4 regions of the Streptomyces sp. NPDC047028 genome follow, and region 1 is predicted to be linked to each of the others. Evidence: riboswitches for the same ligand, from Rfam matches in the RefSeq annotation. Region 1 holds a riboswitch; each other region holds the start of a gene.
What was found. A riboswitch is a leader RNA that binds a small molecule or an ion and turns the genes downstream of it on or off. The one in region 1 is predicted to bind cobalamin.

Region 1 (7,447 bases):
GCGGCCAGCGCGACCGAGCGCTCCAGCGCGCCCTCCAGGACCGGCAGCCCGACCTGGAGCAGGCCCCTGAGGCCCCGGTCCGGCCGGCCGCGCAGCCGGCGGGCGGCGCGCAGCCGCTGGACGTCGGCGATGAGGTGCGGGGCGAAGGTGAGCGCGACGACGACGGCCACGCCGGTCTCGTACAGGGCGCCGGGGAGGGACTTCAGGAGGCGGGCCGGGTTGGCGAGGGCGTTCGCGGCGCCGACACAGATCAGGAGGGCGGCGAGGCGGAGGCCGTCGTAGGCGGCGAAGAGGAGCGCCTCGGCGGTGACCTCGCCGCCGAGGCGGATGCCCTGCGCCCAGTGGGGGAGGGGGACTTCGGGGAGTGTGAGGAGAGGGTGCGTGCCGGGGATGGGGGAGCCGAGGGCGGTGGCGAAGAGGAGGCGGATGAGGAGCACGGCGAGGGCGAGTTTCGCGAACGCGGTGTAGGCGGTGGGGGAGTTCGGGGTGCGGTGCGCCGCCACGACGTAGCCCGCGGTGGCTATGAGGAGGGCGAGGAGCAGCGGGTTGGTGGTACGGGTGGCGGCGGTCCCGAGCCCGAGGGACCAGAGCCACCAGGCCCCGGGATGGAGCTGCGCGGCGCGCCGGCGTGACCCGGGAGTCGCTATGCTCACCGGCGCTCGCAGGGTGCCGCCGCGCCCACCCGTGCGGCCCCGAGCGGCACGCCTGCCCGCGGCTACAAAGCGCCCCGAAGGGGCGCGGGGAACTGCGCGCTCAGTCCCGACGGACTCGCGCTCGACGGCGGACGTGATCTCCTCAGGGGCGCGGCTGCCCTCGGCCGGGGAGTGCTCCGAAGGGGCGCGGGGAACTGCGCGCTCAGCCCCCGCGGACCCGCGCCCGAGGGCGGACGTCACCTCCCCAGGGGCGCGGGGAACTGCGGGGTCGGTCGCATCCGGTGCGGGCTCAGGCGGCATCGCGTCGCCGCCGTCGTGCCTGCCACACCCCCGCGCCCGCGAGCAGGGCGACCACTCCGACGCCGATCGGCAACCCCAGTGAAGGTCCGCCGGACGAGTGACCCGCGGCCGGGGTCGTACGAGAGTCCCCCGCGGCGACCTGCTCCCCGCACCCCTTCGCCGGGTACCCGGCGATCGCGCACAGCAGGGCGTTGGTGTCGTACCGCAGCGGCTTGGCCACGGCAGCCAGCGCCTCCGCCGCCGTGGCGTCGCCGGACACCCGCGCGCACGCGGTACGTCCCCGCGGCGGCCGCTCACCGGACGGCGCGTCCGCGGCCGTACCGAAGTCCAGCACGAACGCCACCCGCTTCGTCCCCGGCTTGGCGGGCGTCCCCGCGCAGATCGTCCCGAAGTCCGCCGCGCCGCGCGGGCGCACCGCGCTCGCCGAGTCCGGGCTCACCGCGAAGCGGAACCCCTCGACGGCGCCGTCCTCGGGGCGTGCGGTCGACGGACCCTCGGTGGCATAGGTCCAGTGCCCGTCGGCGCGCTCCCAGAACGACCAGTAGCGGTAGCCCGCGGCCCGCGCCTCGGCCGCCGCGCCGGCGACCAGCACCAGCGCGGCGACCAGCAGGGCCCCGGCACGGCGGACGGCGGTCACAGCTGCCGCTGCTTCCGGCGGGCGCTCATCAGGAAGCCCACGCCGATCCCTCCGACGAGCCCGACGCCGACGATCCACCACACGCTGTTGCCGGAACCGTCGTCCGACTTCTTCTTCTCGTCGGCGTGCGACGACGCGGCCGCCTGCTTCCACGGAGCGGGCCCCGACGAGTTCAGCGCGCTCACCAGGTCCGTGCCCCCGAAGTCCGCCGGGTCGGCGCCGACCGCGTGCGCGGTCAGGATCAGCTGGGCGTAGGCGGCCGGACCGCTCTGCTTCGCCCAGGCGCCGGCGTTCTTCTCCAGCCAGGCGTACGGCTTCTTGGCCTGCGCGACGTAGCCGTCCGCGGCGAGCGCCACGACCGTGTCCGCCGTGTTGCCGAAGTCCGGCTGGTCCGTGGCGCCGGGCAGGGCCGAAACGAGGTGGCCGGTCTTGGCGACGGCGTCCGCGAGGTACGCGGCGCCGTTGTCCGCGGTCCGAGCCGGGGCCGGCTTCCCGGAGGCGCAGGCGGGAGCCTTGCCCCGGTCGGCCCCGGCCTTCACCGCGAAGCCCTTGCCCAGCGCGCCGACGACACCCGCGGCCGTGGCGTCCGCGTTGGCGGTGAGCTTGCCCTTCTTGGGCTGGTAGGCGAGGGCGCCGCCGCCCTTCCCCTCGCAGGGGAGGGCGAACGTGGCCAGCAGGTCGTACGGCGACTTGCCGCCCGCCCGCACCTGCCCCGGGTCCTCTCCGGCCGCGGCGAGCGCGCCGATGACGACGGACGTGGAGTTGGCGTCACTGGGCCCGCCGGGCGTGTACCCCCAGCCGCCGTCCTTGTTCTGCACCGACTTCAGCCAGCCGGCCGCCTTCTCGACGGCCGCCCCGTGCCCGCCGGTCGCCTTGAGCGCCTGTACGGCGACGGCGGTGCTGTTGGTGTCCACCATCACCTTGGCGTCACACGCCTTGCCGGGGTCCGCGCGGAACGCGGCGAACGCGCCGTTCGCGCACTGCTGCCCCGCGAGCCAGCCGACGGCCGCGGTCGCGGGCCGGTAGCCGAGCGTGTCCTGGGCGAGCAGGGTGAGCGACTGGCGCCAGACACCGTCGTACGTCGGGTCGGTGGTGCCGTACAGGCCGGACGGGACCGTCACCTTCGGCGACGCGGACGGGGACGGACCCGCGGCCAGGGCGGGCGCGGCGGACCCGGCCGCGGCGATCACGCCCACGGCGGCGAGGACCGCGGCACTGCGGCGGACGTACATGATCGGCGACTGCCTCTCCTCGGAGAGCCGGGCAGCGCACGGGAACACCCCGGGCGGCTCGGCTCCGTGAACCTCGACGGTGCCGTGCGCGGCGGAACGCCGACGCACGTGAGCCGGTCAAAATCCCGTACGAGGCAGTCCGGCTCACCGCCCGGGGGACGGTTCACGGTTGCGGGTCAGCGCCGGAATTGCACCGGCTTCCCCCCGTACGAGTGTGATGACGACGCCGCCACTTTACCGGCAGCCGAACGGACCTCGAGGAGTGGCTGTGGGCACAGCCGCCCGGTGACTAGGGTCACGGCCATGACGACGACGGGGAGACTGCTCGGCTCGGGCCGCTCGGCGGACGTGTACGAGATAGACGACGCGTGGGTGCTGCGCCGCGACCGGGGCGGGTGGGGGGACGCGGCCGCAGAGGGTGCGGTGATGGCGTACGTGCGCGAGCACGGCTATCCGGTGCCCCGCGTACGGCCTTCCGCGTCCCGCACCGACCTGGTCCTGGAGCGGCTGTCCGGGCCGACGATGCTCGCCGCCCTCACCTCCGGCGGGATCGGCCCGGACGAGGCGGGTACGCTGCTCGCCCGGCTGCTGCGCCAACTGCACGCGCTGCCGGGCCGGAACCCGGACGATCCGGCCGCACGGGTCCTGCACCTCGACCTCCACCCGGACAACGTGATCCTCACGGCCGACGGCCCCCGCGTCATCGACTGGTCCAACACCGAGGACGGCCCACCCGGCCTGGACTGGGCCATGTCCGCGATCATCCTGGCCCAGGTAGCGGTGGACGACACCCCCCTCACCGCCCCGGCCCACACCACCCTCACGTCCTTGCTGAGAGACCCCTCCGACCTCACAGAGCCCGTCCTGACCGAGGCCCGCAACCGCCGAGCAGCCAACCCGACGATGAGCCCGCGAGAACTCGAACTGCTCGGTCCAGCAGAGGAGTTGATCAGATCCCGGGCGAAGTTCTAGACACGCGGTCGGGGAGCGCCCCCAAAGGGGCGCGGGGCTGCATCGATATGCGGCTCCGCCACGTGGGCGCGACAAGCCACGACGGCGCCGCAGTCAAGAACGAACCCAACCTCAGCGGAGCGTCACGCCGCGAACGTCCGACTCGGCGGCGAAACAGCAGCGCTCAGATGAACCGCCAACCCCCGCAACCCCCCCTCGCACTCACCGGGATCCGCCCCCACCACCACCCAGTGCGCCAGCCGGTCACTCGCGTCGGCGTGCGACGCCGCCCGCACCAGCCCGCCCGGCTGCCGGCTGAGCACCATCCGCTCGGCGGACGGCTCCTGCGCGGCGGCCGGGGCCAGCGCCAGGTGGGTCAGCCGGCCGGTGGCCGCCGGGTAGGCGAACTGGATCGCCGCGGCCCGTTGCCGGGTCAGGGACACGTCCGGCGCACCGCCCGTGGCGACGGCGGCCGCCGCCCGCGCGAGGTCGACGCCGGTGGCCCGCTCGACCAGCAGCGGGATCAGGTCGCCGGGCAGGCACGGGGCGGCACCGATGACGCGGGGGCCGCGCGGCGTGACCCGGAGCTCGACGTGCAGGACACCGTGGGTGAGGCCCAGTGCCCGGCCGGTGCGCTCCACGGCCTGCCGCAGGAACGGGTTGTGCAGCAGGCCGTCGTGGGCGTACACGATGTGCCGCAGCGGCTGCCGTGCGGGCGGCGGCCCCAAGGTCGTACGGGTGATCGCGACGATGTGGACGTCCTCGTCGTGGACGACGGCCTCGGCGGCGACCAGTGGTCCCTCCTGGTCGTCGCGGCCGGCCGGCGGCACCCCGTGCCGGGCGAGCAGCGTGCGCAGCGCGGCCGGGTCGGCGCAGGCCGTCGCCGTCTCGTACGGCAGGCCCGGCAGCCCCAGTTGCCCGGCGAGGCGCGCGGCGGTGACCAGGTGTTCCCGCGACCAGGTCAGGACCCCGGCGACCCGGTGCCGGGCCGCGAACCGCGCCACCACAGCGGCCGTGTCCGCCTCCCGGTCGGGGTCGGCCACGAGATGACCGGCCAGGAGGGGGATCGCCCACGCGGGCGGGGCCGCGCCCACCAGTACGACCGGGTGTACGGCGGCGATCCGCGCCAGCGGGAACTCGCCGTACGCGGCCTGACGTCCGGCCCCGAGGAGCAGCAGGGGCGACGGCATCGGCGCCTCACCTTCGTGTGGGAGAAGCCGAACAGAGATACACCCCGGGTGCCGCTCCCCCATAGGCGGCACCCGGGGCGGGTCAGATCAATCTTGCTCTCTGTGCCGTGATCCTCACCCACCGCACCCTCAACTGTCAACGATTGCTGCCTTCTTGCGCAGGGGGTGTTGCCTCTCTGGTGACGCGGCGAGGGACCGGGTAGCCTCGCGTCCACTTGAGTCACGGAACGGACGACGCGCCCAGGGGGGACCTCGGTGAGTGACGCCTACGCCCCGCTGGCCGACGTGCTGGACCGGCTCGGCGAGCTGACCGGGCGGCCCGGACGGCTGCCGGAGGCCCTGGACGTGTCCGACCTCTCGCACCGGACCGGCATCCCCGTCGGCGTCGTCGTCGACCTGCTCGGGGGCGGCCGCGCACCGGAGGTGGGACTGGCCGAACGGGTGCGGCAGCGGCTGGACTTCATCCGGGAGACCCGGCGCCGTCCCGACGGCAAGCGCTACTCGCTGGACGAACTGGCCAGGATCGCCGGGACCAGCCGGCAGTGGCTGAGCGAGTGGCGCAAGAGCGGCATGCCGAGCCTGGAACACGCCGACCGGCTGCGCAGGTACTTCGGCCTGTCGGCCGGCTTCTTCACCGCGGACGAACAGGAGGCGCTGCACGAGGCGTTGCAGCCGGTCCTGCAGTCCCTGGAGGCCGAGGCGGATCCGCTCCTCCGCCTGCGCGAGTGCGGCCTCGTCCGGCTCGCCGCCCGGGCGCCGCAGATGAACGCCCGCCAGCTCACCACCCTCGCCGACCTGGCTGAGATGATCATCACGGCCGAGCACACGGTGAACCCGCCCCACCCCGCGGCCTCGGCCTCCGCCTGACGCCCACCGCCCGTCCGCCGGGTCGGTAAGGCCGCCCGGTTCACACGGCCACGTAGCTCACCGGCTCGCTGCCTGCGACCGGCTCGGCCCGGCCCTGTTTCACCAGGTGCCGCACGTGGGCCTCGGCCTCGGAGACCGCGATGTTCCGGGAGCCGTAGGGGATGTCGTCCCAGGGGCGGTTCCACCGCATGCGCTCGGCGAGTTGCCAGGGGGTGTGCGGAGTGGAGAGCAGGGCCAGCAGGGCGGTGAGCCGGTCCTCGTGGTGGGCGAGAAGCTGCCGTACGCGTGCCGGCGCGTCGCTGAAGGCGTACTGGTGGGCCGGGAGCACCTCGGCGGGGGAGAGGCGGGCGACGCGTTCGAGGGAGTCGAGGTAGTCGCCGAGGGGGTCGGTGACCGTCGCGTCGTCCGGGTCCTCGTACAGGCCGATGTGCGGGGTGATCTCCGGGAGGAGGTGGTCGCCGGAGAACAGGCGTCCGTGGCCCGGCAGTCGGGCGGGGTGCCGCTCCTCCAGGTGCAGGCAGACGTGGCCGGGGGTGTGGCCCGGGGTCCAGATCGCGCGCAGGCGGCGGCCGGGCAGGTCGAGGAGGTCGCCGGGGACGATCTCCCGGTCCGGCAGGGCGGGGGCGAGGCCGGGCAGGGTGGTGCGCCTGCGCGGGGAGCGGAGCGGGGCGATGTGCTCCTCGGGTGCGCCGGCCGCGGTGAGCTTGGCCGCCATGTAGGTGAACCAGCGCTCGGCCCGCGTCTCCCGCGTCCGCCGCACGATCGCCGCGTCGGCCGCGTGCAGCGCGATCCACGCCCCCGAGGCCTCCCGCACCCGCGCCGACAGGCCGTGGTGGTCGGGGTGGTGGTGGGTGATGACCACCCCGTACACCTCCTGGACCCCCGAACCGCAGTCCGCCAGCCCGGCCGACAGCGCGTCCCAGGACGCCGGGTCGTCCCACCCGGTGTCCACCAGTACGGGACCCCGGTCGGTATCCACGACGTACACGAGTGTGTGGCCGAGCGGGTTGTCCGGGATGGGCACCTGGACGGACCGCACCCCCCCGCCGTGATCGAACGTCCTCGTCCCCGTCATCAGCCCTCCGCCCCACGCCGTGCCGGACACCACCGTGCCACCCACGCCTCACGCGGCCACCGCCACTATAACTAGAACTGGTTCCAATGGATGCCCAAGTCGACCGGTTCCTGCGGGCGTTGAAGCGGCCTGTGCATGCCCGCCTCCTGGGATGCCGGTCCGGCCGGGCCCCCGGCCTCGGCAGCATGGCCCCATGGGCGCTGGACTGGCCGCGCTGCTCGGTGCCGCCGTGGGATCGCTCGCCACCGTCGGCTCCGCGATGGTCACCGGTCGCGCGGCGGCGCGCTCGCAGTTCGCGCAGTGGCGCCGCCGGCACCGCCGGGACGCCTACGTGGAGTACCTGACCGCGGTGTACGACCGGGACGTCGCCCTGGACGCGGTGCGTGAAGCGCTGCGCGCGGACCGGCCGGACACGGGGGAGGTCGACGAGCGGACGGAGCGTTTCCGCGCCCAGGCCCGTGCCGTGCACCGGGCCGCGGAGTCCGTCGTGCTCGAAGGCCCGCAGCCGGTGGCGGAAGGCGCTGCACCGCGCGGTGCACGCG
Region 2 (7,447 bases), on a different contig from region 1:
GGCCGGTGCTGACGGCCGAGTAGGGACACTCGGCCGTCAGCGTTCTGCCCGGCGAACTCATCAGGGTCGGGGCCCTTGCCCGTGGCGCCCCGGTCCGAAGCGTGGTCCGGTCAGGGTCAGGAGGCGGGCAGCTCCCCGCGGACGGTACGGGCGGCGGCGACCAGGTTTTCCAGGGAAGCGCGGGTCTCGGGCCAGCCGCGGGTCTTCAGGCCGCAGTCGGGGTTGACCCAGAGCCGTTCGGCGGGGATGGCCTTGAGACCGGTGCGCAGCAGGTCCGCCACCTCCTCGGCGCTCGGCACGCGAGGCGAGTGGATGTCGTACACACCGGGGCCGGCTTCGCGCGGGTAGCCGTGGGCGGCGAGTTCGCGGGCGACCTGCATGTGGGAGCGGGCAGCCTCCAGACTGATGACGTCGGCGTCGAGGTCGTCGATCGCTTGGACGATGTCGCCGAACTCGGCGTAGCACATGTGGGTGTGGATCTGGGTGTCCGGGCGGACCCCACTGGTGGTGAGGCGGAAGACTTCGGTCGCCCAGGCCAGGTACTCAGCCCGGTCGGCGGCGCGCAGGGGGAGGGTCTCACGCAGTGCGGGTTCATCCACCTGGATCACCGAAGTCCCGTCCGCTTCCAGGTCATTGACCTCGTCGCGCAGGGCGAGGGCGAGCTGGCGGGCGGTGTCGGTGAGAGGCTGGTCGTCGCGGACGAAGGACCAGGCGAGCATGGTGACCGGGCCGGTGAGCATGCCCTTGACCGGTCGGTCGGTGAGGCACTGGGCGTACGCGGTCCAGCGCACGGTCATCGGCTCCGGCCGGGAGATGTCACCGGCCAGGATCGGTGGGCGGACGTAGCGGGTGCCGTAGGACTGGACCCAGCCGTGCTGGGTGGCGAGGTAGCCGGTGAGCTGCTCGGCGAAGTACTGGACCATGTCGTTGCGTTCGGCCTCGCCGTGCACGAGGACGTCCAGGCCGGTCTTCTCCTGGAAGGTGATCACCTCGTGGATCTCCGCCTTGATCCGTTCCTCGTAGCCGGTCATGTCGATGCGGCCGGCGCGCAGGTCGGCGCGTGCCGCGCGCAGCTCGCCGGTCTGCGGGAAGGACCCGATGGTCGTGGTCGGGAGGAGGGGCAGGCGGAGGTGGGCGCGCTGGGCCGCGGTGCGTTCGCCGTAGGGCTGGGAGCGGCGGGCGTCGGCGTCGGTGACCGCGGCGGCGCGGGAGCGCACGGCCTCGTCGTGGGTGATGGGCGAGCCCGCTCGGGAGGCGAGGTCGGCACGGTTGGCGGCCAGTTCGGCGGTGATCGTGCCGGTGCCCTGGGAGAGGCCCCTGGCGAGGGTGACGACCTCGCGCGTCTTCTGCTTTGCGAAGGCGAGCCAGCGCAGGATCTGCGGCTCGATGTCCCGTTCCGCGGTGGCGTCGAGCGGGACGTGCAGCAGGGAGCAGGATGCGGAGACGTCGACGCGGTCGGCCAGTCCGAGCAGGGTGCCCAGCGTGGACAGGGATGTGGCCAGGTCGTTGACCCAGATGTTGCGGCCGTTGACGACGCCGGCCACCAGGCGCTTGCCGGGCAGGCCGCCGACGGCGGCGAGGTCGTCCAGGTTGGCGGCGGCGGCCTCGGTGAAGTCCAGGGCCAGGCCGTCGACCGGGGCTTTGGCGAGTACCGGCAGGGCATCGCCGAGCCGGTCGAAGTAGGACGCGACCAGCAGCTTGGGCCGGTCGGTGAGGGCGCCGAGGTCACGGTAGGCGCGGGTGACGGCGTTGAGTTCGGCCGGGGTGCGGTCCTGGACGAGGGCGGGCTCGTCCAGCTGGGCCCACGCTGCGCCCGCGGCGCGGAGGTCGGCGAGGACTTCGGCGTACACCGGCAGCAGGCGGTCCAGCAGGGTGAGCGGCTCGAAGCCGGCCGGTACGCCGGGTGCGGGCTTGGCCAGGAGGAGGTAGGTGACCGGACCGACCAGCACCGGCCGGGCGGTGAGTCCCAGTGCCAGGGCTTCCTTGAGCTCGGTGACCTGCTTGGTTGCGTCGGCGGCGAACACGGTGTCGGGGCCGAGTTCGGGGACCAGGTAGTGGTAGTTGGTGTCGAACCACTTGGTCATCTCCAGCGGTGCGACGTCCTGTGTTCCGCGGGCCATGGCGAAGTAGCCGTCGAGCGGATCGGCGGCCACCGCGTCCCGATGGCGTGCGGGGATCGCGCCGACCATGACGCTGGTGTCCAGGACATGGTCGTAGTACGAGAAGTCGCCGGTGGGCACCTCGTGGATGCCGGCCTCGGAGAGCTGCTGCCAGTTCGTACGGCGCAGGTCGGCGGCGGTGGCACGGAGGGCGTCAGCGGTGACGCGGCCCTTCCAGTAGCCCTCGATCGCCTTCTTCAGTTCCCGGCCCTGTCCCTGGCGGGGGTAGCCGTACACGGTGGCCCGTGCTGCCGCGGGCTTGGTGGTCACGGAGATCTCCTTCGCGAGATGAATCCCTGAGATCCCGGAGAGGGGACGAGAGCGCGAAGGAACAACATGCCGGACGGTGTCGGCCGACGGCCGTCCGTTCGGTGTGTTCGCCGACCCGCCCTCGAGGTCACCGGGATGTCCGCGCACGAGTGGTTCGCACACGGGCAGTTGGCAGGTCTTCGGACTCGCGGGCACGCCTCGTCGTACGAAGTCGTACGAGACACCTACTGGCCGTCGCTTCCCAGGCCCTCCTCGGACCCAGTGCGTATGACGGCGGTCGTTCCCGCTCACCGCTGCGGGGCAGTCCCGGATTCCCACCGGGTTCCCTCTTACGACGCATCCCGCCTGGCGGACGGGGCGAACCAGCTGCACCGGCCAGCCTACGGGGTCAACGTCAGAGAAGAGAGCGGGACGTCCGTCATCTGGACGGTGAGGCGGCCCACATCGCGCCGTGCGGTCCACAGGGTGGGAAGCCCGCCGCACGCGCGCTTCCCGCCCTTCCCCTGTCACGCCGCGTGGGGACCTTCATCCCTGCGGCGGTGCGGGCCCCTCAGCCCGCGTCCTACCAGGTCCTCAGCCCCGGTCGTGGCTGTGGAACCCCCGGCCGGTCTTCCTGCCGAGCAGTCCCGCCTCCACCATCCGCTGGAGCAGCGGCGGCGGAGCGTAGAGCGGCTCCCTGAACTCGTCGTCAAGCGATTCGGCGATCGAGGCGACGGTGTCCAACCCGATCAGATCAGTGAGCCTCGGTGGGCCCATCGGGTGAGCGCAGCCCAGCTCCATGCCCGTGTCGATGTCGGCGGCCGTGGCGAAGCCGGACTCCGCCATGCGGATCGCCGACAGAACGTAGGGGATGAGCAGCGCGTTGACGACGAAGCCGGCCCGGTCCCGGGACCGGATGACGGTTTTGCCGAGCACGCGGGCCGCGAAGTCCTCGACCGCGGCGGTCGTGTCGGCCGATGTGTGCAGCGAGGTCACGACCTCGACCAGGGGCAGCACGGGGACGGGGTTGAAGAAGTGCAGTCCCACGACCCTGTCCGCGCGGCTTGTCGCCATGCCGAGCCGCATGATCGGGAGGGACAAGGTATTGCTGGCGAGGACGGCGGCGGGATCCTCGACGATCTCGTCGAGAGCGGCGAACACCTCCGTCTTGGCGTCCGTGTTCTCCACGACGGCTTCCAGGTGGGTGCGGTGGCGTCCTCGAAGTCGGCCATCCAGACCTTGGCCCCGGAGTTGAGGGCGTTGACCGTCATCCGGCGGTCCGGAGGGCCGGTGATCTCGACGCGGCGGTCGGTCAGCCCGGGTGCCGGTGGTGCGACTCGCCAGGACGGGTCGGCACGGATGGCGGTGGTGACGATCGGGAAGTCGAGGGGGGAGCCCGATGCCAGGCGCAGGACCTGCCGGCGGCGCTCTCTCATCAGGTCGTTCCGGCGGGTGCCGAAGGCTGCGGCCAGGCGGCCCAGGAAGTCCAGGGCGGCGGGCGTGAGAATCTCGTCGTGACGGTCGCCCAGGTCAGCGAGAACGCGGACGTGGTGGGTCAGGGCACTGGTGGACACAGCTTCTCCCAGGGTCTCCGGCTCGGCCGCTGCCACCGCGTCGAGGGTGCGGCCTCGCCAGCGGCCCACGTCCAGGCCGCCCAGCTCCGGTGTCTCCACGCCGTCGAAGCCCGCACGCGGCCGCCGTCTCCCGGCAACGCGCACTCGGCGACACGATGACATGTGCGGGGATGGGCAGTGATCCCGCCGCCGCATGTGCGCCCGCCGCCCGATGCCGTCGACCGAGTCGCCGTCGTAGAAGCGGGCCTGCCGCAGCGACGGGCTCGTGGCGGGCGAGACGAGGGTGACGCGGCTGGCGACGAGGTTGCTCCTGCGGTCGGTGTCATGGGCGTGCTGGCCCGCCCCGCGAGCGGCACGCACGTACGCCGGTCCGGGGCGATGGCCGTGAGTCGATGTTCCGCGAACGTAGCATCCACGCAAGGGCGGCTGTCCGCGATTCTCGCCCTGCCGGTGCAGGCATGATGCCGGACGAGCGTCGGGTGCCGCCCGCGATCGATCGTGCGAGGGCTCCGTGTGTCAGGCGGGGTCGGGAGTGGGTGTCCGGCGTGAGAGGGCGTCGGACGCGCGGGCCGTGGCGTAGAGGGAGACGGCGAGGGCGAGGGCGAGTGCCAGGCCCGCGGTGTAGACGCCCGCGGAGGGTTCGGCCGGGGCGCCGCCGGCTTCCTTGCGGGCGGAGCCGCTGAGGAAGGGGACGACGACGAGGACGGCCAGGCCGAGGGCGACTTCTCCCCAGACGACCTTGGGGAAGTGCCGGAGTGTCAGGTGGAGCAGGGAGGCGTTCTCGCCGGTTCGGCGGGCCTGGGCCATGCGGGGCATGAGCCAGAACTGGTTGAAGGCGCCCGCGGTGACCATGCCGAGGACGAGGTTGATCTTCACGAGCAGGGCGAGGCCGTAGCCGGTCGTCCACAACTGGCTGACGGCGCCGACGTGCTTCCAGCTCATCCACAGGCCGGAGACGACGACGGCGGCGACGCAGATCATCGCGACGAGGCTGAAGCGGCGCCACAGGTCGGCCCAGAGCAGGCCCGCGTCCGGGCTCAGACGGCGGCGGGCGCCGGCGAGGACGCTGAGGAGGGCCAGGCCGCCGAGCCAGACGGTGCCGCTGATGATGTGGGTCTGGGTCAGGACCAGGTCCAGCACCTCGTCGGCCTTGAGCGGGACGGTGGCCGGGACCGCGCCGATCAGTGTCACCGCGAGGGCGAGGGGCAGAGCGGTGAGGGCCACGGGGTCGACGCGGCGGCGGGCGGCGCGTGTGAACAGGGTCATGAGGAGGATCGCGGTCGCCAGGAGGACGAGGTTCTGCACCAGGAAGAGGGTGCCCTGTGCGATCCAGGTGCCGTCGTCGGCGGGGGCTCTGAGGAACTGCCATATGGGTCTTGGCGCGAGGGCGTGGCCGAACGGCATTCCTCGGCCGTTGCGGGCCACCCGAGCGGCGAGCTGGAAGTATCCGGCCACCAGGAGAACCACGCCGGACCAGGCGAACCAGACCGACGAGCGGTGACGCAGCAGGGAGGCGTCGTCGGTGTCCGGTGTCCTCCTGAGCGTGGGGCGGACCGTGGTCGCATAGGTGACGAGGCCGCCGATGGTCCCGCTCAGGCCGAGGAAGTAGCCCGTCTTGGTCAGGGCTCGCCAGGTGGTGGGCAGCGTGTATCCGGCCGTGTCCGCGGCCAGCAGAAGGGTGCTCATGAAGGTGAGGCTAACCTAAGTTCTATCCAGGCCGTACACCCTCATGGAGTGTCTGGGGGGGGGCGATCTCGCATCATTCGGGCCGGAAGGTTCATCGCATTGCCATATCTTTAGGTAAGGCTAACCTTAGCTTGTATGCGGGGGGCTTAATCTCGAACCGGTTCGACCGCTGCCCGGAAGGAATGTCCCCGTGATCCCCACTCTTGTGATCGGCTTGAGAGAGGGCCTTGAGGCGTCGCTCATCGTCGGCATCATCGCGGCGTTCCTGGGCAGCAGCGGCCGCCGTGACGCGCTGCGACAGGTGTGGATCGGCGTCGCGGCCGCGGTCGTTCTCTGTCTGCTGATCGGGGTCGGGCTGATCACGCTCTCCCGTGAACTGCCGCAGCGCCAACAGGAGGCGCTGGAGACCGTGATCGGCGCGTTCGCCGTCGTCATGGTCACCTTCATGATCCTCTGGATGAACCGGCACGCCCGGGGCATGAAGAAGGAACTGGAGACCCAGACCGCCCACGCTCTGGCCCAGGGGTCCGCGCGCGCCCTGGTGGCCATGGCCTTCCTCGCGGTGCTGCGGGAGGGCTTCGAGACGGCGGTGTTCCTCATCTCCGTCATCCAGAACAGCACCAGCGTCGCGAGCGGCACCACCGGTGCGCTGATCGGCATCCTGATCGCGGTCGTGGTCGGATACGGCATCTACCGCGGCGGAGTCCGCCTCAACCTCGGCCGGTTCTTCAAGATCACCGGTCTGGTCCTGGTCCTGGTCGCGGCGGGACTGACGATGACGGTCATGCACACCGCCCACGAGGCGGGGTGGCTGAACGCCGGTCAGGCACAGGCCCTGGACCTGAACTGGCTGGTGCGTCCGGGCACCGTGCTGTCCTCCCTGCTCACCGGCGTGCTGGGCGTGCAGCCGCGGCCGGTCGTCGCCGAAGTGACGGCCTGGCTGGTGTACGCGGTGCCGATGTTCGCCTACATCGCCTGGCCGCGCCGGGGTTCCCGGCGCCCGGCCCAGGGCGCTCCCGTGGCCGCCGAGATCACCGGACACGCCTGACGGTCCGGCCGTCCGGCGGGGCCGTCCGCCCCACCCCCGGTCACTTTTCCCCTTTCCCCTTTCCCCCGAACGACCCCCTACCCCCGGGTCCTTCTGAATCACCTCTAGCTCGAGGGAGCACTGTCCCATGCACAGATCCATCACGCCACGCGTCCTGCGAGTCACCGGTGTGCTCGCCGTCGCCGGACTCGTCGCCACTGGATGCGCCAAGAACAAGACGGACAGTGCCCCCGCCGGCGCCGCCAAGGTCTCCGTCGAACTCGACGACAACGGCTGCCACGTCTCCCCGAAGTCCGTGGCCGCGGGGCCCGTGACCTTCACGGTGAAGAACACCCACGCCAACAAGGTCTCCGAGGCCGAACTGCTGCGCGACGACATCATCATGGGGGAGAAGGAGAACCTCTCCCCGGGCCTGTCCGGCACCTTCTCGCTGCACCTGGACGGCGGCAAGTACCAGGTGTACTGCCCGAACGCCAAGACGGAGAAGACCGCCTTCACGGTCAGCGGATCGGCGGGCAAGGCCTCGCAGGACCCCGCGGTCAAGGCCGATCTGGAACAGGCCGTCAGCGGCTACAAGACCTATGTCATCGGCGAGGTCGACAAGCTGGTGCCGGCCACGAAGAAGTTCACCGACGCGGTCCGCTCCGGCGACATCGCGAAGGCCGAGCAGGCGTTCGCGCCCGCCCGTTACTACTACGAGGAGGTCGAACCGGTCGCGGAGAGCTTCGGCG
Region 3 (7,447 bases), on a different contig from region 1:
TCGACACCACCGAGGCCGACGTGGACGCGTTCGCGGCGGCGATCGCGGAGGAACTGGCGGCGGAGCGGGGCGAGGGCCCGGCGGGCGCGCTGAGCACGGCCGAGCGCGAGGAACTGGTGCGACTGCGCCGTACCGTCCGCGAGATGGAGGAGACGATCGGATCGCTGGCGAAAGCGGTCGCGTTCTCCGCGAACGGCACGACGAAGTAGCGCCGTACGGTCCGCGTCGCGACCGCGCGGCCGGGCCGAGTCCCCCGGCCCGGCCGCGCCTTGCGTCGTCAGTGCCTGTGGGACTGGCGGACCCTGAGCAGTTCGGTCCGCAGGACGGGCGTGCCGTCGACGGGCGCCGGGTCGTCGGCGGTCGGTTCGACACCGCCGGCGGCGATCTTGTCGAGCGTCTTCAGGCCGGCGGCGCCGACGGTGCCGAAGACCGTGTAGTCCGGGCGCAGCGAGGAGTCGCCGTAGACGACGAAGAACTGCGAACCGTTCGTGTCCGGACCCGCGTTGGCCATCGCCAGCAGGCCGCGGCCGTAGAGGCGGCGGACGCCGGTCGGGTCGCTCGGTGCCGGCGGCAGGTCCACCGGCAGTTCGTCCTTGTACTTGTATCCCGGACCGCCCTCACCGGTGCCGGTCGGGTCGCCGCACTGCAGGACCTTCAGCGTCGGGTACGCCGTCAGCCGGTGGCACACCGTACGGTCGTAGAACCGGTGCCGTGCCAGGTGCAGGAAGCTCTGGACCGTGCACGGTGCCTCCGCACGGTCCAGACGCAGCGGGAGCGGGCCCTGGCTGGTCGGGACGGCCACGCCGACCGTGCCGTGCGCGGGGGTGTGCCGGGGGTCCGGCGGCAGGGGGACGGGGCGCGCCGCTGGCTCGTCCGGGGTCTGGGTGTACTGGCAGGGACCGTGCGTGGTGCGCGGCGGGGCGTCGGAAGCGGAGGCGGAGGCGGTGGTGCCGCCCCCGGACGCGACCAACGCCGCTGTCGCCAACGCGGTCATGAGAACTCGGTTCATGTCCTGCACACCCTCCAGAAGATCGTCAGCTTTCGGAGCGGTCGCAGTCTAAGGCGCGGCCCGGCGGGCGAGAACCCGCCCGCCGGCCATATCCGCCCCATCGGCTAGCCGGGTTCTGCGAGGCCGAGTTCGTGCTCGCCCAGCGGAGCGAAGAAGCGTTCGACGTCCGCGTCGGTCACCTCGGCCAGGGTGGGCGGCGACCAGCGCGGGTTCCGGTCCTTGTCGATGATCTGGGCGCGGATGCCCTCCACCAGGTCGGGGCTGCGCAGTGCGGCGCAGGAGACGCGGTACTCCTGGTCGAGGACGCGCTCCAGCGAGCCGAGACCCCGGGCGCGGCGCAGGGCGGCGAGGGTGACCTTGAGGGACGTGGGTGACCGGGTGAGCAGGGTTTCGGCGGCTTCCTTCGCGGCCGGGTCGTCGTACGCGAGGAGCCGGCCGACGATCTCCTCGACCGTGCCGGCGGCGTAGCAGGCGTCGATCCACTCGCGCCGGCCCGCCAACTCCCCTCGCGGCGGCGGCTGCACGCGGCCGGCCAGTGCGTCGGGTACGGGACTGTCGGCGAGGTCGTCCAGGAAGGCGTCCAGGGCGGTGGACGGCAGGTAGTGGTCGGCGAGACCGCAGAGCAGGGCGTCGGCGGCGCCGATCTGCTCGCCCGTCAGCGCCAGGTGCGTACCGAGTTCGCCGGGGGCCAGGGCGAGCAGGTGGGTGCCGCCGACGTCCGGGACGAAGCCGATGCCGGTTTCCGGCATGGCGATCCGCGACCGTTCGGTGACGACCCGGACGCTGCCGTGCGCGGAGATGCCGACCCCGCCGCCCATCACGATCCCGTCCATGACGGCCACGTACGGCTTGGGGTAGCGGGCGATGCGGGCGTTGAGGTGGTACTCGTCGCGCCAGAACGCCGCCGAGGCGGCGCCGTCGCCGTCGCGGGCGTCGTCGTGCACGGCACGGATGTCGCCGCCCGCGCACAGGGCGCGCTCCCCCGCACCCGTGACGACCACGGCCGCCACGGCCGGGTCGTGTTCCCACGCGGTCAGCGCCGCGTCTACGCGTCGGACCATCTCGTGGTCGAGGGCGTTGAGGGCCCTCGGCCGGTTGAGGGTGATGCGGGCGACCCGGCCGGTGGTGCGGAACAGGACGGGTTCCTCGGCGGCGCTCATCAAGACACCTCCGTCAGGTTCCGGGCCACGATGACACGCATGATCTCGTCGGTTCCTTCCAGGATGTGGTGGACGCGCGGGCAGTCGCGTGAGTCTCAGGGGTTCAGCGTGCGGCGCGGCGGGGTGAAGGTGTACAGGTCGAGGATGTCCGGCAGGGGTGCCACGCCCGGGCCGCCGGCCCGCACCCAGGTGACGATGTCCTCGGTCGCGTCCGGGTCGTTGACGAGACCGAGCCAGACCGGCCGCGCGCCGGCGGCCCGGCCCGTCGCGGAGGGCTGTACGACCATGACGTTGGCCTGGTCGCACACGTCGAGGCAGTCGGAGACGCGCACCGGCACCGCCGCCCGCAGCCGCGCGGTCTGAGCGGCGTGGTCCACCCCGGTCACCTTGGGGCTCCCGCAGCAGCAGTCCCGGCACACGACGACCCGGCACGGCACCGGTTGACCCACCTCCGCGGCCCCGCCCGGCGGCTCTTCCCACGGCTTCTCCGGCACGGCACACCACTCCCCTCCCGGGGAGATCCGCCCCGGGGTCGGTCGAGGAGGCGACCGCGTGAGTCTCCTGGCTCCCGGGTCGCCGCTCACCCCGCCTTCCCACCCCGGTCGGGGCGGTGGCCTGCCGGAACTCGCTCACCGGTCACAGTGGCGGGACCGCGCCGGATTCCCACCGGCTTCCTCGGACCGCCGTCGCCTGTTGTCACCGGTCATCATCTCACCGGGAGGGGCGGACCCCGCATCCGGCCGGTGTACGGGACGGCTCGGCCGGTGTACCGGACGGCTCGGCCGGATCAGCGGCCCCGCCCGACCGGATCGCGGACTCCGCCGGGCCGGTTCAGCGGCTCCCCCCCCCGCCGTGTCAGCGATCGGCGCCCTCACTCCTCGTCGCGCAGGCGGGCCGCCAGGGAGGTCAGTGGTTCGGTTTGCTCGGTGTGGCCGAGGGCGGTCAGGCGGGAGATGGCCGCGTCGAGGCGGGTGAGGGCGGGGGCCGGGCGTTCCAGGTAGACGCCCTCGACCGCGCCGGCGAGGCGGACGCACTCGGCCCACTCCCCGGCCCGCTCCTCGTCCGGTCCGGGCTCGCCGAGCAGGGTGAGGGCCTTCTCCAGGGCGGTGAGAGCGTCTTCGTAGGCGCCGGCGTAGGCGTTGACCCGTCCGTGCTCGTAGGCCAGCGCGGTGTCCAGGGAGCGGCCGCGAGCCTCGTACCCGGCCTCGCGGGCCTCGTCGGCGACCCGGCCGGCGTGGGCGAGGTACGCGAGGGCGTCGGTCAGGCCGTCGGCTCCCTCCCGCTGGGCCTGGAGGCGGGCGAGTTCCCGCAGGCAGTTGCTGAGCTGCTCGTAGCGCGGGGCCTCGGCGTGGGCGGCGATAGCCTGGTCGGCGGCCTCGCGGGCCCGGCCGAACTCGCCGGATTCGCCGAGGAGTACGGCCGTCTCCGCGGCGATCATGGCGTGGCTGCCGGGATCGTCGTCCCAGGCGGCCGACTCCGCGGCGAGGACGACGAACTCCGCCGTGGCGGCCTTGAGGTCCTCGCCCTCGTGCAGGGCCCGGGCGCGGATCAGGCGCAGTTGGGCGACGAGCCGGTCGTCCACTTCTCCCGCGGTGACGTCGGGTTCGGCGAGGAGGGAGTCGAGCAGCGCGATGCAGTCCTCGACGCGGCCGAGGTCCAGGGTGAGCTGGGCCGCGTTGCTGTAGGCGCAGAACGCGTCCGTACGGCTGCCGTGGCGCAGGTCCAGTTCGGCCGAGCGCGTCAGGTGGCGCAGCGCCTCGTCGGGGCGGCCCAGGCGCATCGCGGCCTCGGCCAGGCCGGCGTGGAGGCGGGCGGCGCCGACGGCGTCGGCCGGCCAGTCGGCGGCGAGGCGGAGACTCTCGGTCAGGTCGGCGTGCGCGGCCTCGGCGTCGTGGAGGCCGAGCTGGAAGCGGGCGCGCAGTCCGAGGGTGCGGGGCAGGTGCCAGCCGGGGCCGTCGGCCCTGAGCCGGTCGAGGAGGGCGTCGATCTCGGTGACGGCGGCGGGCAGGTCGCCGGAGATGGCGTGCGTGCCGGCCCGCAGCATCAGGGCGCCGGAGATCTGGCCGGCGATGTCGTGCCGGGTGGCGAACGCGTGCAGCGCGTCCACCTCGGCGCGGGCCGACGCGATGTGCTCCTCGCTCCGCGTGGTCTGCAGGCGCAGGCCGAGCGCGGTCGCCCGGAGCCGCAGCAGCCGGGCCTCCTGGTACGGGGCCAGGTCCGGCGTCTCCTCCTGGAGGCGGGTGACGGCCGCGTGGGCCTCGGTGAGCGCGGCGGCCTTCTCCTCGTCCGTGCCGGGGCCCTGCCCGGTGAGCTCGGCGGCGGCGAACGCGGCGCAGGCGCGGGCGACCGCCGCGTCACCGGTCGCGCCGGCCTCGTCGTACCGGGCGGCGGCCTGCTCCTGGAGCGCAGCCGCCGCGGCGAACTCGTCCTTCTCGCCGGCCCGGCTCGCCTCGTCGGCCAGCAGGTCCGCGCGGAGCCGGGCGAGCGGGCCGACGGCCGGGTCGTCGGGGTGGGTGTAGTCGGCGGCGGCGAGGAGTGTGCGCAGCCGCGCCCAGCAGGCCGTGGCGTCCGGGTGTCCCCCGGCGTCCAGGGCGCGGGCGCGGAGGACGAGTTCGGGCAGTGCCTCGGGTACGGCGGCTGCCGTGCGGGCGGTGGGCGCGGCGAGCGGGGCGGCCGTGACGTCCGGGGTGACGTCGTCGAGGGCGCGGGTGCGCAGGGTCAGTTCCAGGGCGTCCAGGAGGGGGGCGCGGTCGAGGCGTTCCCGGCGGCGGTCGGCGTGGGCGGTGGTGCCGTTGCGGCCGTCGAAGCGGGCGGCGAGGTCGTCGGCGCGGCCGTGCACCTCGACGCGCAGGGCGGACACCGTCCAGGCGCGGCCCGGGTAGCCGGCGGCGGGCAGGTGGCCGTGGCCGAGGGTTTCGACGCGCTGGAGGAGGACCTCGACGCCGGTGAGGAAGTCCAGCAGGTCGCGCGGCGAGTCGACCTCCTCGAACAGGTTGCGGTTCTCGGCGAGCAGTTCCAGGCCGCGTGCCTCGTTGCCGGTCAGCGCGCAGAACTCCAGGTGCCGGCCGACCTCTCCGGGCATCGAGGGGTTGCGGCGGCAGGCGCGGTAGCCGGCCAGGTGCAGTTCGCGGGCGCGGTCGGCGCGGCCGGTGCGCAGCAGGGGCAGCAGCGCGTACGACACGGAGCGGGCGGGTTCCTCCTGGCAGGACTCCTTGCCGGCGAGGACGGGCTCCCAGGTGTCCAGCGCGCGTCGGTCGTCGCCGGCCGCGAGGTGGTGGAGGGCGCGTTCGCAGGTCTCGCAGGCCTCGCAGTCGCTGAGCCGGGTACGGGCGCGGCCCGCCCACAGCTCGTAGGCGAGGGCGGTGTCCTCGCCCACGTGGGCGGCGAGCTGGTACGCCTGCCCGTAGTAGGGCTGGAGGCCGAGCCCGGCCCTCTCGTACCGGTCGCGCATCTCCGTCAGCCACTGGCGCAGGCTGGCCAGCGGGATCTCGGGCAGCGCGCGCAGGGCGCTGGCGACCCACTTGAACCGCCAGAACAGGGTGTGGCGCAGCCGCTCGTCGAAGACGTCGGGCTGCTCGTCGAAGAGGGTGAGCAACCGGGCGAAGACGACGGGTGACTTCCGGGGCTCGGAGCCGTAGGTGTACGCCTCCTGCAGTTCGAGGAGTGCGTGCACGAGCGGGCGGGGCTCGGCGAACTGCTCGGCGGCCTCGGCGAGTTCCTCGGCGGTGACGGTGCGGGTACGGCCGTAGGGGCGCCGGTCGTTCTCCTGGAGCGCCTGGTACAGCTCGTCCGAGCTCTGCGGATGGGGTGCGGTGGGCATCGTCAGCTGTCCTTGCGGAGGGCGTGGGCGAGGAGGTCGAGGAAGGAGCGGTTGATGAGGCTCGACTCGGCGGGCCTGAGGGGGCGCCGGGACAGCAGCGCGGCCTGCCCGTAGAGGGCTTCGGCGCTGGTCCGGGCCAGTTCGGGCTCGTCGATGGCGACGGCGGTGCGGACCAGCGGGTTGAGCTGGTTGAGGATCAGCTGGGCGCGGGGTGCCTCCTGGCGCAGGGCGCCGAGGATGTCGCCCCAGAGGCCGCCCTCCTGCTCGCGGGCGAGCTGGGAGCGGGTGCGCTCGTGCCGGGCCTCGCGGCTGTCGACCAGGAGGGCGGGTGCGGAGGCGGGCTGGAAGGTGCGCAGGGCGACGTCGCAGTCGAAGACGGCGAGGGCGTCGCGCGCCTGGGCGAGGTAGGCCGCGGCGGCCAGTTCCGTCTCCCGGTCGACGGGGTCGAGGTGCGCGGTGAGGGTCGCCGGGTCGAGGTCGGCGACGGTGGCCTCGGGCCTGATCTCCGGGAGCCGGTGGACCAGTTCACGGTCGTAGGTGTAGCCGCCGTTGACGACGCCGAGCCCGGCGGCCGAGGCGATCGCGGCGACCTGCCGGAACTCCTCCACGCTGGAGGTGACGAGCACGGTGCGGTGGGTGCGGGCGAACTCGTCGAGGGTGCAGTGCCCGTCGGTGGTCTCGAACGGCAGCCAGGGCAGCAGCATCCGCAGGATCTCGTCGTCGTGCACGGCGAGCGACTTCACGGCCAGGTGGTGGGCGTGCAGGAACCGGGCGAGCAGGTCCGGGTCGCTGGCGGCGGTACGGGCGATCCACGCGCGCAGCCGCTCGGCGAGGGCGTCGCGGACGGCCGCGAGGGTGTCGTCCTCGTACAGGGACTCGCGGGACGCCGTCGGGCGCAGGCTCTCGGCGTCGACGACGCAGCGGACGAAGAACGCCCACTCGGGCAGGATCTCCTCGGCCTGCTCGGACAGCAGCATGCCCTTGACGTGCACGCGGTGCCCGTGGCGCCGGCCGGCGGGTACCGCCTCGGGCAGCACGCAGGCGATACCCCTGAGGCCCACGGCCGGGAGGTCCAGCTCGATGGTGTCCAGGGGGGTGAAGCCGAGGACGTCCTCGCCGTACGCGGCGAGCGCGCGGGAGCGGGCTCCGGGGGTGGGGTACGTACGCGCCCAGGGTGCGGGCTCGGGGTTGACGGACGTGCCGGTGCCCGCGCTGTGGTCGGTGAAGGTCACCGGGTGGCGCAGCAGGGAGCCGAAGTGCCGCGCGAGCGCGTGCACCTGGGCCGGGCGCGTCCACTCTCCGGCGTCGGCGCGGGGCGTGAGCGTGACGGTGGTGCCGGGACGGGGGCGGCCGGACGCGGGCAGGGTGCGGACGGTGTAGCTGCCGTCGCCGCGGCCCCGCCACTCGACGGCAGGGGCGTCGGGGGTGCGGGCGGAGCGGCTCACGACGTGGATCTCG
Region 4 (7,447 bases), on a different contig from region 1:
GACGCGGCGGAGCCAGGCCAGGAAGCAGATCGCGCAGACGGCGGTCAGGACTCCGGTCACCGTGGCGACGAAGTGGTAGGAGTCCTCCAGCGCGGTGAGCGGACGGTGCACGCCCTCGCCCTGGTCCGGCGGACCGGAGGCCGGTTCACCGGCGGCGGCGAGCCTGATCTCCCACACCGCCCGCAGCAGGTAGCCGAGTCCGGCGAGCAGCAGGGTGCCGACGGCCATCCGCCCGGCCGAGCGGGTGGGCCGGAAGAGGGACTGCGCTATCTGGTCATTCACGTGATCATCCTGGCGTACGGCGGTGCGCCGGGGCCACGTGACCCGGCCGAGAGGTACGGCTACGACAGCCCCGACGGCCGCAGGCCGCGCAGTTTGTCCGGGTTGACCTGGAGGCGGATGTTGGTGATGCCCGCCTCCGTGAGGTCGTAGGTGAGGGCTCCTGCCGGGGTGCCGGAGGCGGTGAGGAGGAGGGACGGTTCGCCGTTGATCCGGGCGGGTTCGAAGGCGACGCCGGTCATCTGCGGCTTGGTCAGGATGCCGAGGATCCAGCGCGCCACGTGGTCGGGGCCGTGGACGGGCCGGCGGGCGGCGCTGACCTTGCCGCCGCCGTCGGCCCAGACGGTGACGTCGGGGGCGAGGAGTTCCAGCACCGCGTTGAGGTCGCCGCCGGCGCACGCCTCGATGAAGCGGTCGGTGACGGCGGCGCGCCGCCCGGGGTCGGTGTCGTAGCGGGGGCGGCGGGAGCGCACGTGGGAGCGGGCCCGGTGGGCGATCTGCCGGACGGCGGGCTCGGGGCGGTCCAGGAAGCCGGCGATCTCCGCGTGGGAGAAGCCGAAGACCTCGCGGAGCACGAACACCGCCCGTTCGACCGGGGCGAGCGTCTCCAGGACGACCAGCATCGCCGTCGACACGCTGTCCGCCAGCTCCGTCTCCTCGGCAGCGTCGGGGGAGGCCAGGAGGGGTTCGGGGAGCCAGGGTCCGACGTAGTGCTCGCGGGTGGCGCGCGCGGAGGTGAGGCGGTTGAGGCAGAGGTTGGTGACCGTGCGGACCAGGTAGGCGCGGGGACTGCGGACGGTGGTGCGGTCGGCGGCGTGCCAGGTGAGCCAGGTGTCCTGGAGGACGTCCTCGGTGTCCGTCACGCTCCCGAGCATGCGGTAGGCGGTCGCGAACAGCAGCCGCCGGTGGGAGAAGTACGGGTCCGTGCCGTCGTGGTCCGCGTCCTCGTGATCCGCGTCCTCGTGGCCCGCGTCCTCGTGGTCCGTGCCGTCGTGGTCCATGGGAGCAACCTGCCAGAGCACCGCGGCTCCGGCCAGGTCACCGCACCGTCAGGCCATCCAGAAGAAGACCGCCGTCATCCGCTTCTCCTCCAGCGTCGTACCGGAGTAGCCCGTCGCGCTGTGCACGAGGTTGGCGTTGTAGAGGAGGAGGCGGTTGTACTTGTGGGGGACGCGGACGTCCTCCTCGAAAGCGTTCGGCGCCACGAAGCGGGTGCCGAGGGCCTCGACGAGGTTGTTGTGCGGGGCCTGGACGACGTTGCCGCCGAGCCGGCCGCCGGGCAGGGACTGGCGGAAGAAGCTGGTGCCGCAGTCCTTGGGGACGGCCGGGTTCAGGTACAGCACGGCCGCGTACCGGCACAGCGCGCGCGAGTCGGTGTGCGGGCGCGGCTCGCTCTCGCCCTCGCCGACGACCTGGACGCAGTTGTGGTTGAGGGTGCCGCCGCCGGGCGCCTGCTGCACCCACAGCTCCTTCGCCCCGGTCGCCTTCCTCACCAGCCGCTCGATGCGGGCCAGTTCCGCCGGTTCCAGGCCGGGCATGGCGCGCAGGCCCGGCCAGGTCTCCGAGGTGTACGGGTACCCCTTGACCCAGTCGTCCTTGGCCAGGCACCGCTCCCGTACGGCGTCCACGTCGGGCAGGACGTCGTCCAGCACCCAGTAGTCGCGGCCCTTGGTGGGCTTGCGGTAGGGCAGGACGGGCAGCGCGGCGGGCATCCTGGGCGGGGGTTGAGCGGGCATACGGCCGAACTTAGGGCGGGGTTCGTCCTGGGTTCGGCCGGGGAATGGTCAACTCTCCCTGCGGATGGTCAATCTTTGCCCAACCGAGGGCCGGGCAAGGCAGGCGTTACGGGCGATCCGCCCAGGTCGCCGGAGGGGCGCGGGAAGCTCCCGGATTTTTCGGTGCGCGACAGATACGAACGGCTCCCGCGTCCGTACTGCTGTGTGTCCTCACCGCCCGCCGGGCGGATCCATGGCCGGGCAGGAGGCACGGTGCGCTTTTCGCGGAACGCGACGGGAACCATTTTCGTGGGGGGTGCGATGGCCCTCACCCTCGCCGCGCTCGTCTATCCCGGCATGCTCGGCCTGAACCAGGTGACCAGCCAGTCCACCCGGATCATCGCCAACACCCAGTGGGGGCCGCTGACCGAGGGCGACCGGGACTTCGTGGTGAAGGTGCGGGCGGCGGGGCTGTGGGAGTACCCGGTGGGGCAGCTGGGGCTGCAGAAGGGCACCACCAAGGGGGTGGTCACCGCGAGCCGGCACCTGATCGACGGGCACGCGGCGCTGGACGCCTCCTGCCGCAAGATCGCGCCGATGCTGAACATCACGCTGCCCAACGTGGCGAGCCCCCAGCAGGAGGGCTTCGTGCAGACGCTCAAGTCCGACCAGGGCAGACAGTTCGACGTCGACTTCGCCAACACGCTGCGGATGACGCACGGCTCTATCTTCAACACGATCGCGAAGATCCGCTCCACCACCAAGAACTCGCTGGTGCGGGCGCTGGCCGACCAGGCCAACGACACCGTGCTCGACCACATCACGGTGATGGAGAGGACGGGCCTGATCGACTTCGACCAGACCCTCTTCCAGCAGACGACCCCGCCGAAGCTGCCCCAGGCCGACCTGACGCCGCCGCCCCCGCCCGCCGGCCAGCCCGAGGTGATCCTCACCCCGCCGCCGAACGCGACGTCCACGCCGCTGGACCTGAACGGCATCACCGACAGCGGGGACAGCAAGGACCGGGGCAACGCGCCGGGGCCGGCCCCGACGGCGGGTTAGTCCAGCCACACGGTGGTGTCCGGCGGGAGGAGTCCCGCCTCCGGGAGCGGGGTGCTGGCCAGCAGGACCTCGCCCGGGGGCAGGGGCACGGGCGCGGCGGTGAGGTTGGTGACGCAGCGCCAGGCCTCGGTGCGGGCGAAGTCCAGGACCCCGGCCGGCGCCCCGGGCGTCCAGGTCAGCGACTCGCCCTGGAGCAGCTTGCGGCGCAGGCGCAGGGCGGTGCGGTACAGCTCCAGCGTGGAGCCCTCGGTACCGGCCTGTGCCTCGACGGCGTACGACGCGAACGACGCCGGCTGCGGCAGCCAGGAGGCCCCGGTCCCGAAGCCGTACGACGGTCCGGTCGTCGTCCACGGCAGGGGCACCCGGCAGCCGTCGCGGCCCTTGCGGACGTGGCCGGTCTGCTCCCAGATGGGGTCCTGGAGGACCTCGGTGGGCAGGTCGGCGACCTCGGGCAGGCCGAGTTCCTCGCCCTGGTAGACGTACGACGATCCCGGCAGCGCCAGCATCAGCAGCGTGGCCGCGCGGGCCCGGCGCAGGCCGGCCTCCTGGTCGACGGCCGGCGCGTGACCGCCGGACAGCAGCCAGGCGTCGGGGTCGGTGCCGGGCGGGAGCATCAGGCGGGTGGCGTGCCGGACGACGTCGTGGTTGGACAGCACCCAGGTCGCCGAGGCGCCGGCGGCGCGGGCGGTGGCGAGGGAGCCGCCGATGACCTCGCGCAGTTCGTCCGCGTCCCAGCCGGCTTGCAGGTACTCGAAGTTGAAGGCCTGGCCGAGTTCGTCGGGGCGGGCGTACAGGGCGCGGCGGGCGTCCGGTACCCAGGCCTCGGCGACGGCGGTGCGGGGCGGGGTGTAGGAGTCGAAGACGCGGCGCCAGTCGCGGTAGATCTCGTGGACCTCGTCCCGGTCCCAGTGGGGGTGGGTGCCGGGCGGGACCCGGGGCAGGGCGTCCTCGCCGGTGGCGCCGATGTCGCCGGTGTCGCGGAGTGGCTCGGTGAGGTCCTTGGCGAGGCCGTGGGCGACGTCGACGCGGAAGCCGTCCACGCCGCGGTCGGACCAGAAGCGGAGCGTGGTGCGGAAGTCGGCGCGCACCTCCTCGTTGGCCCAGTTGAGGTCGGGCTGCTCGGGGGCGAAGAGGTGGAGGTACCACTCGCCGTCGGGGACACGGCGCCAGGCGGTGCCGCCGAACACGGACTGCCAGTCGGTGGGCGGGAGTTCGCCGTGCGGGCCGCGGCCGGGGCGGAAGACGTAGCGGTCGCGGGCGGGGGAGCCGGGGGCGGAGCGCAGGGCCTCCTGGAACCAGGCGTGCTGGTGCGAGGTGTGGTTGGGGACGAGGTCGACGACGACCTTCAGGCCGAGGCGGTGGGCCTCGGCGGCGAGGGCGTCGAAGTCGTCGAGGGTGCCGAGGCGGGGGTCGACGTCACGGTGGTCGGCGACGTCGTAGCCGCCGTCGGCGAGTTCGGAGGGGTAGAAGGGGCTGAGCCAGAGGGCGTCGACGCCGAGGGTGGCGAGGTGGTCGAGATGGGCGGTGATGCCGTTGAGGTCGCCGAGTCCGTCGCCGTCGGCGTCGGCGAAGCTGCGGGGGTAGATCTGGTAGATGACTGCCTGGCGCCACCAGTCGGGGTTGCGGGGGGAGAGGTCTGCCATACCTGGACTCTGTCCACATTGCCCGGAAAGGGAACATTGGGGTTGGGGCGCGGTGACACTGGGCCGGGTTGGTGCTCGTGCGGCGGCGCCGCGCTGGGCCCCTCAGGGGGCTCCGCCCCCGAACCCCCCGGCCTCGCCCACCCACCACCCGACTCGCTGGATCGAGAAGTAACCGCCGAGGCCCGACTCGGTGGCCCGGAGGGGGCCCCGGACGGCCGACTCGGTGGGGCGGAGGGACCCTTGGTGGTCGACCCGGTGGGACGGAAGGAACCCCCCGCGGACGACCCGCAGGGGCGGGAGGGACCCTTGGTGGTCGACCCGGTGGGACGGAAGGAACCCCCCGCGGACGACCCGCAGGGACGGAAGGAACCCCCGACGGACGACCCGGCGGGACGGAAGGAACCCCCGGCGGACGACTCGGTGGGGCGGGAGGGGGCCTTGGTGGGCGGCGGGCAGGCGGGTTCAGCAGTGTTGGAGTACCGCTGCGATCTCCTCGTCGACCAAGCGGTAGCGGACCACGCGGCCCTCCTTCTCGCCCGTTACCGCGCCGGCGGCGCGCAGCAGGCGGAGGGCCTGGGAGACGGCGGGGTCGTTCATGCCGGTGGCGATGGCGAGGTCGGAGACGGCGAGCGGGCCCGTGCGGTGCAGGGCGAGCAGGAGGGCCAGCCGGTTGGGGTCTGCGAGCAGGGAGAAGCGGTCGGCCCAGGTGCGTACGTGGCCCGCGTCGCCGATGGCGGCGATCGCCTCGCACACCCGGTGACCGTCGATGGTGCGACGGTCCGCTCGGTCGGCAGGCACGAGATGCATGCCGACATCTTCGCAGGCCGCGATGTGATCTTGAATACCTGCCCAGGTATGCAGCTATGCAGGCACCCGCCCGCACCTCTACCGTAGGCACGCCGTGGTGTTCGGGAAGTCGGTGACGGCCCCTCAGGGGTCCATGCCGACGCGGCCCTCGCCACTGTGATCGGGGAGTTCTCGTCCCGTCCGGCACCCGCCGGGCCACTGGTCGTACGACCGGGAAGGCAGGGACGGCGAACGCGCGACCCGTCAGCCAGGAGACCGGCCACGGCAGCTCACGAAGTGATCCACGAGGTGCTGGAGCGTGAACCGGATGACCTTGCCCGACCCTGCCCGCAGTACGGCCGTGAGGCCGAGCTCGACCGGACCGGACGCCCCCGGGCCGAACACCTTCAAGTGGCGGCGGGAGGACACCTACCGCACGGCGGGGCTGCTGGCCGTGATCGCCGCCCTGCACGTCGTCGCGTTCGGCGTGCTGTTCCTGCTGGTCGCCCCGCAGCACTACAAGGTCGGCCACGAGGTCTTCGGCATCGGCCTCGGCGTCACCGCCTACACCCTCGGCATGCGGCACGCCTTCGACGCCGACCACATCGCCGCGATCGACAACACCACCCGCAAGCTGATGGCCGACGGCAAGCGGCCGGTGTCCGTCGGCTTCTGGTTCGCGCTCGGCCACTCCAGCGTGGTCGTGCTGCTCGCCCTGCTGATCGCGGGCGGCACCTCGCTGGCCGGAAAGGTGACAGACGAGCACTCGGCCACCCACCGGGTGCTCGGGTTCCTCGGTACGACGATCTCGGGCACGTTCCTCTATCTCATCGCCGCGCTCAACCTGATCGCCCTGGTCGGCATCCTGCGCGTGTTCCGCGCGATGCGGGCGGGGACGTACGACGAGAAGGAACTCGAACAGCACCTGGACTCCCGGGGGTTCATGAACCGGCTGCTGGGCCGGCTCACCAGGTCCGTGTCCCGGCCGGGCCAGATGTACCCGCTGGGCTTCCTGTTCGGCCTCGGCTTCGACACGGCCACCGAGGTCACGCTGATGGTGATGGCCGGCTCGGGCGCGGCGGCGGGACTGCCGTGGTACGCGGTGCTGTGCCTGCCGCTCCTCTTCGCGGCCGGCATGAGCCTGTTCGACACGCTGGACGGCACGTTCATGAACTTCGCCTACCAGTGGGCGTTCTCCAACCCCGTCCGCAAGGTGTTCTACAACCTCACCATCACCGGCCTGTCCATCGCGGTCGCCTTCTTCATCGGCACGATCGAACTGGTCGGCGTCCTGCACGACAAGTTCGCCCTGAGCGACGCCGTCACCACCTGGATCGCCGGCCTCAACCTGGACAGCGTCGGCTACATCATCGTCGGTCTCTTCGTCGTCGTCTGGGCCCTCGCCCTCTCCTACTGGCGCCTCGCCCGCGTGGAGGACCGCTGGACCCTGGAGGCACCCGCGGCGTCGGAGTGAGGGAACTGCTGCCTCAGTGCCCGGCGGCCGGGGCGGTGAGGGAGGGTGCCGGTTCCGCCGCGTGGGCCGGGATCGCGTTGCCCGCGGTGATCAGGGCGGCGATGGTGAGGACGGCGGCGGCGACGCTTCGGGCGGTGGGGGTCGCGCTCAGGGCGCGGAGCCGGGAGTGGGGGCTCGCGCTTGTGCGTTCGGGCACGGGGACCTCGCAGCAACAGCGGTGGGGGGTCGGTCGGGCAGGGGCGGGGTGCCGTTCAACCTAGGGACGGACGGCTGGATCGGCAAGGGGCGCAAGGGTGTTCAGACCTGGGCCCGGCCCTGCTTGCGCACGTCGGCCAGGCGCAGTGCGCCCAGTTGCACGGCTGCCTGCGTGGCGTCGTTCGGTACGTCGCCCAGACCGCCGTTGGTGAGGGCGAAGGCGTCCGTGCCGACCCGGACGGCGGCCACGTCCATCGTCAGGAGCAGCTGGTCCCCGTCGCGGGTGAGGGCGG

Region 2: it holds a riboswitch for cobalamin, as region 1 does, so the genes downstream of both, metE (5-methyltetrahydropteroyltriglutamate--homocysteine S-methyltransferase) here and ABZ854_RS18290 (prenyltransferase/squalene oxidase repeat-containing protein) in region 1, are expected to answer to the same signal.
Region 3: it holds a riboswitch for cobalamin, as region 1 does, so the genes downstream of both, ABZ854_RS07855 ((2Fe-2S) ferredoxin domain-containing protein) here and ABZ854_RS18290 (prenyltransferase/squalene oxidase repeat-containing protein) in region 1, are expected to answer to the same signal.
Region 4: it holds a riboswitch for cobalamin, as region 1 does, so the genes downstream of both, ABZ854_RS06190 (HoxN/HupN/NixA family nickel/cobalt transporter) here and ABZ854_RS18290 (prenyltransferase/squalene oxidase repeat-containing protein) in region 1, are expected to answer to the same signal.

Annotation. Positions count from the first base shown of each region.
Region 1 is NZ_JBEYVS010000018.1:140,507-147,953, forward strand. It holds gene ABZ854_RS18280 (CbiQ family ECF transporter T component) at 1-665, opposite strand, end outside; gene ABZ854_RS18285 (SCO2322 family protein) at 943-1,590, opposite strand; gene ABZ854_RS18290 (prenyltransferase/squalene oxidase repeat-containing protein) at 1,587-2,822, opposite strand; cobalamin riboswitch at 2,938-3,066, opposite strand; gene ABZ854_RS18295 (aminoglycoside phosphotransferase family protein) at 3,126-3,794, shown strand; gene ABZ854_RS18300 (hypothetical protein) at 3,917-4,963, opposite strand; gene ABZ854_RS18305 (XRE family transcriptional regulator) at 5,219-5,830, shown strand; gene ABZ854_RS18310 (MBL fold metallo-hydrolase) at 5,871-6,905, opposite strand; gene ABZ854_RS18315 (hypothetical protein) at 7,099-7,447, shown strand, end outside.
Region 2 is NZ_JBEYVS010000057.1:26,278-33,724, reverse strand. It holds gene metE (5-methyltetrahydropteroyltriglutamate--homocysteine S-methyltransferase) at 117-2,429, opposite strand; cobalamin riboswitch at 2,582-2,811, opposite strand; partial or broken gene ABZ854_RS33215 (3-hydroxybutyryl-CoA dehydrogenase) at 3,003-3,608, opposite strand; partial or broken gene ABZ854_RS33210 (malate synthase A) at 3,605-3,982, opposite strand; gene ABZ854_RS33205 (hypothetical protein) at 3,923-4,141, shown strand; gene ABZ854_RS33200 (CopD family protein) at 4,499-5,668, opposite strand; gene efeU (iron uptake transporter permease EfeU) at 5,859-6,716, shown strand; gene efeO (iron uptake system protein EfeO) at 6,844-7,447, shown strand, end outside.
Region 3 is NZ_JBEYVS010000006.1:76,130-83,576, reverse strand. It holds gene ABZ854_RS07870 (low specificity L-threonine aldolase) at 1-209, shown strand, start outside; gene ABZ854_RS07865 (peptidylprolyl isomerase) at 278-1,009, opposite strand; gene ABZ854_RS07860 (enoyl-CoA hydratase/isomerase family protein) at 1,114-2,169, opposite strand; gene ABZ854_RS07855 ((2Fe-2S) ferredoxin domain-containing protein) at 2,265-2,663, opposite strand; cobalamin riboswitch at 2,724-2,846, opposite strand; gene ABZ854_RS07850 (hypothetical protein) at 3,041-5,989, opposite strand; gene ABZ854_RS07845 (HSP90 family protein) at 5,992-7,447, opposite strand, start outside.
Region 4 is NZ_JBEYVS010000004.1:234,941-242,387, reverse strand. It holds gene ABZ854_RS06220 (DUF4328 domain-containing protein) at 1-282, opposite strand, end outside; gene sigJ (RNA polymerase sigma factor SigJ) at 342-1,154, opposite strand; gene ABZ854_RS06210 (DUF6445 family protein) at 1,329-2,015, opposite strand; gene ABZ854_RS06205 (DUF4142 domain-containing protein) at 2,316-3,056, shown strand; gene ABZ854_RS06200 (glycoside hydrolase family 13 protein) at 3,053-4,699, opposite strand; gene ABZ854_RS06195 (metalloregulator ArsR/SmtB family transcription factor) at 5,162-5,506, opposite strand; cobalamin riboswitch at 5,585-5,785, shown strand; gene ABZ854_RS06190 (HoxN/HupN/NixA family nickel/cobalt transporter) at 5,847-6,959, shown strand; gene ABZ854_RS06185 (hypothetical protein) at 6,973-7,155, opposite strand; gene ABZ854_RS06180 (hypothetical protein) at 7,257-7,447, opposite strand, start outside.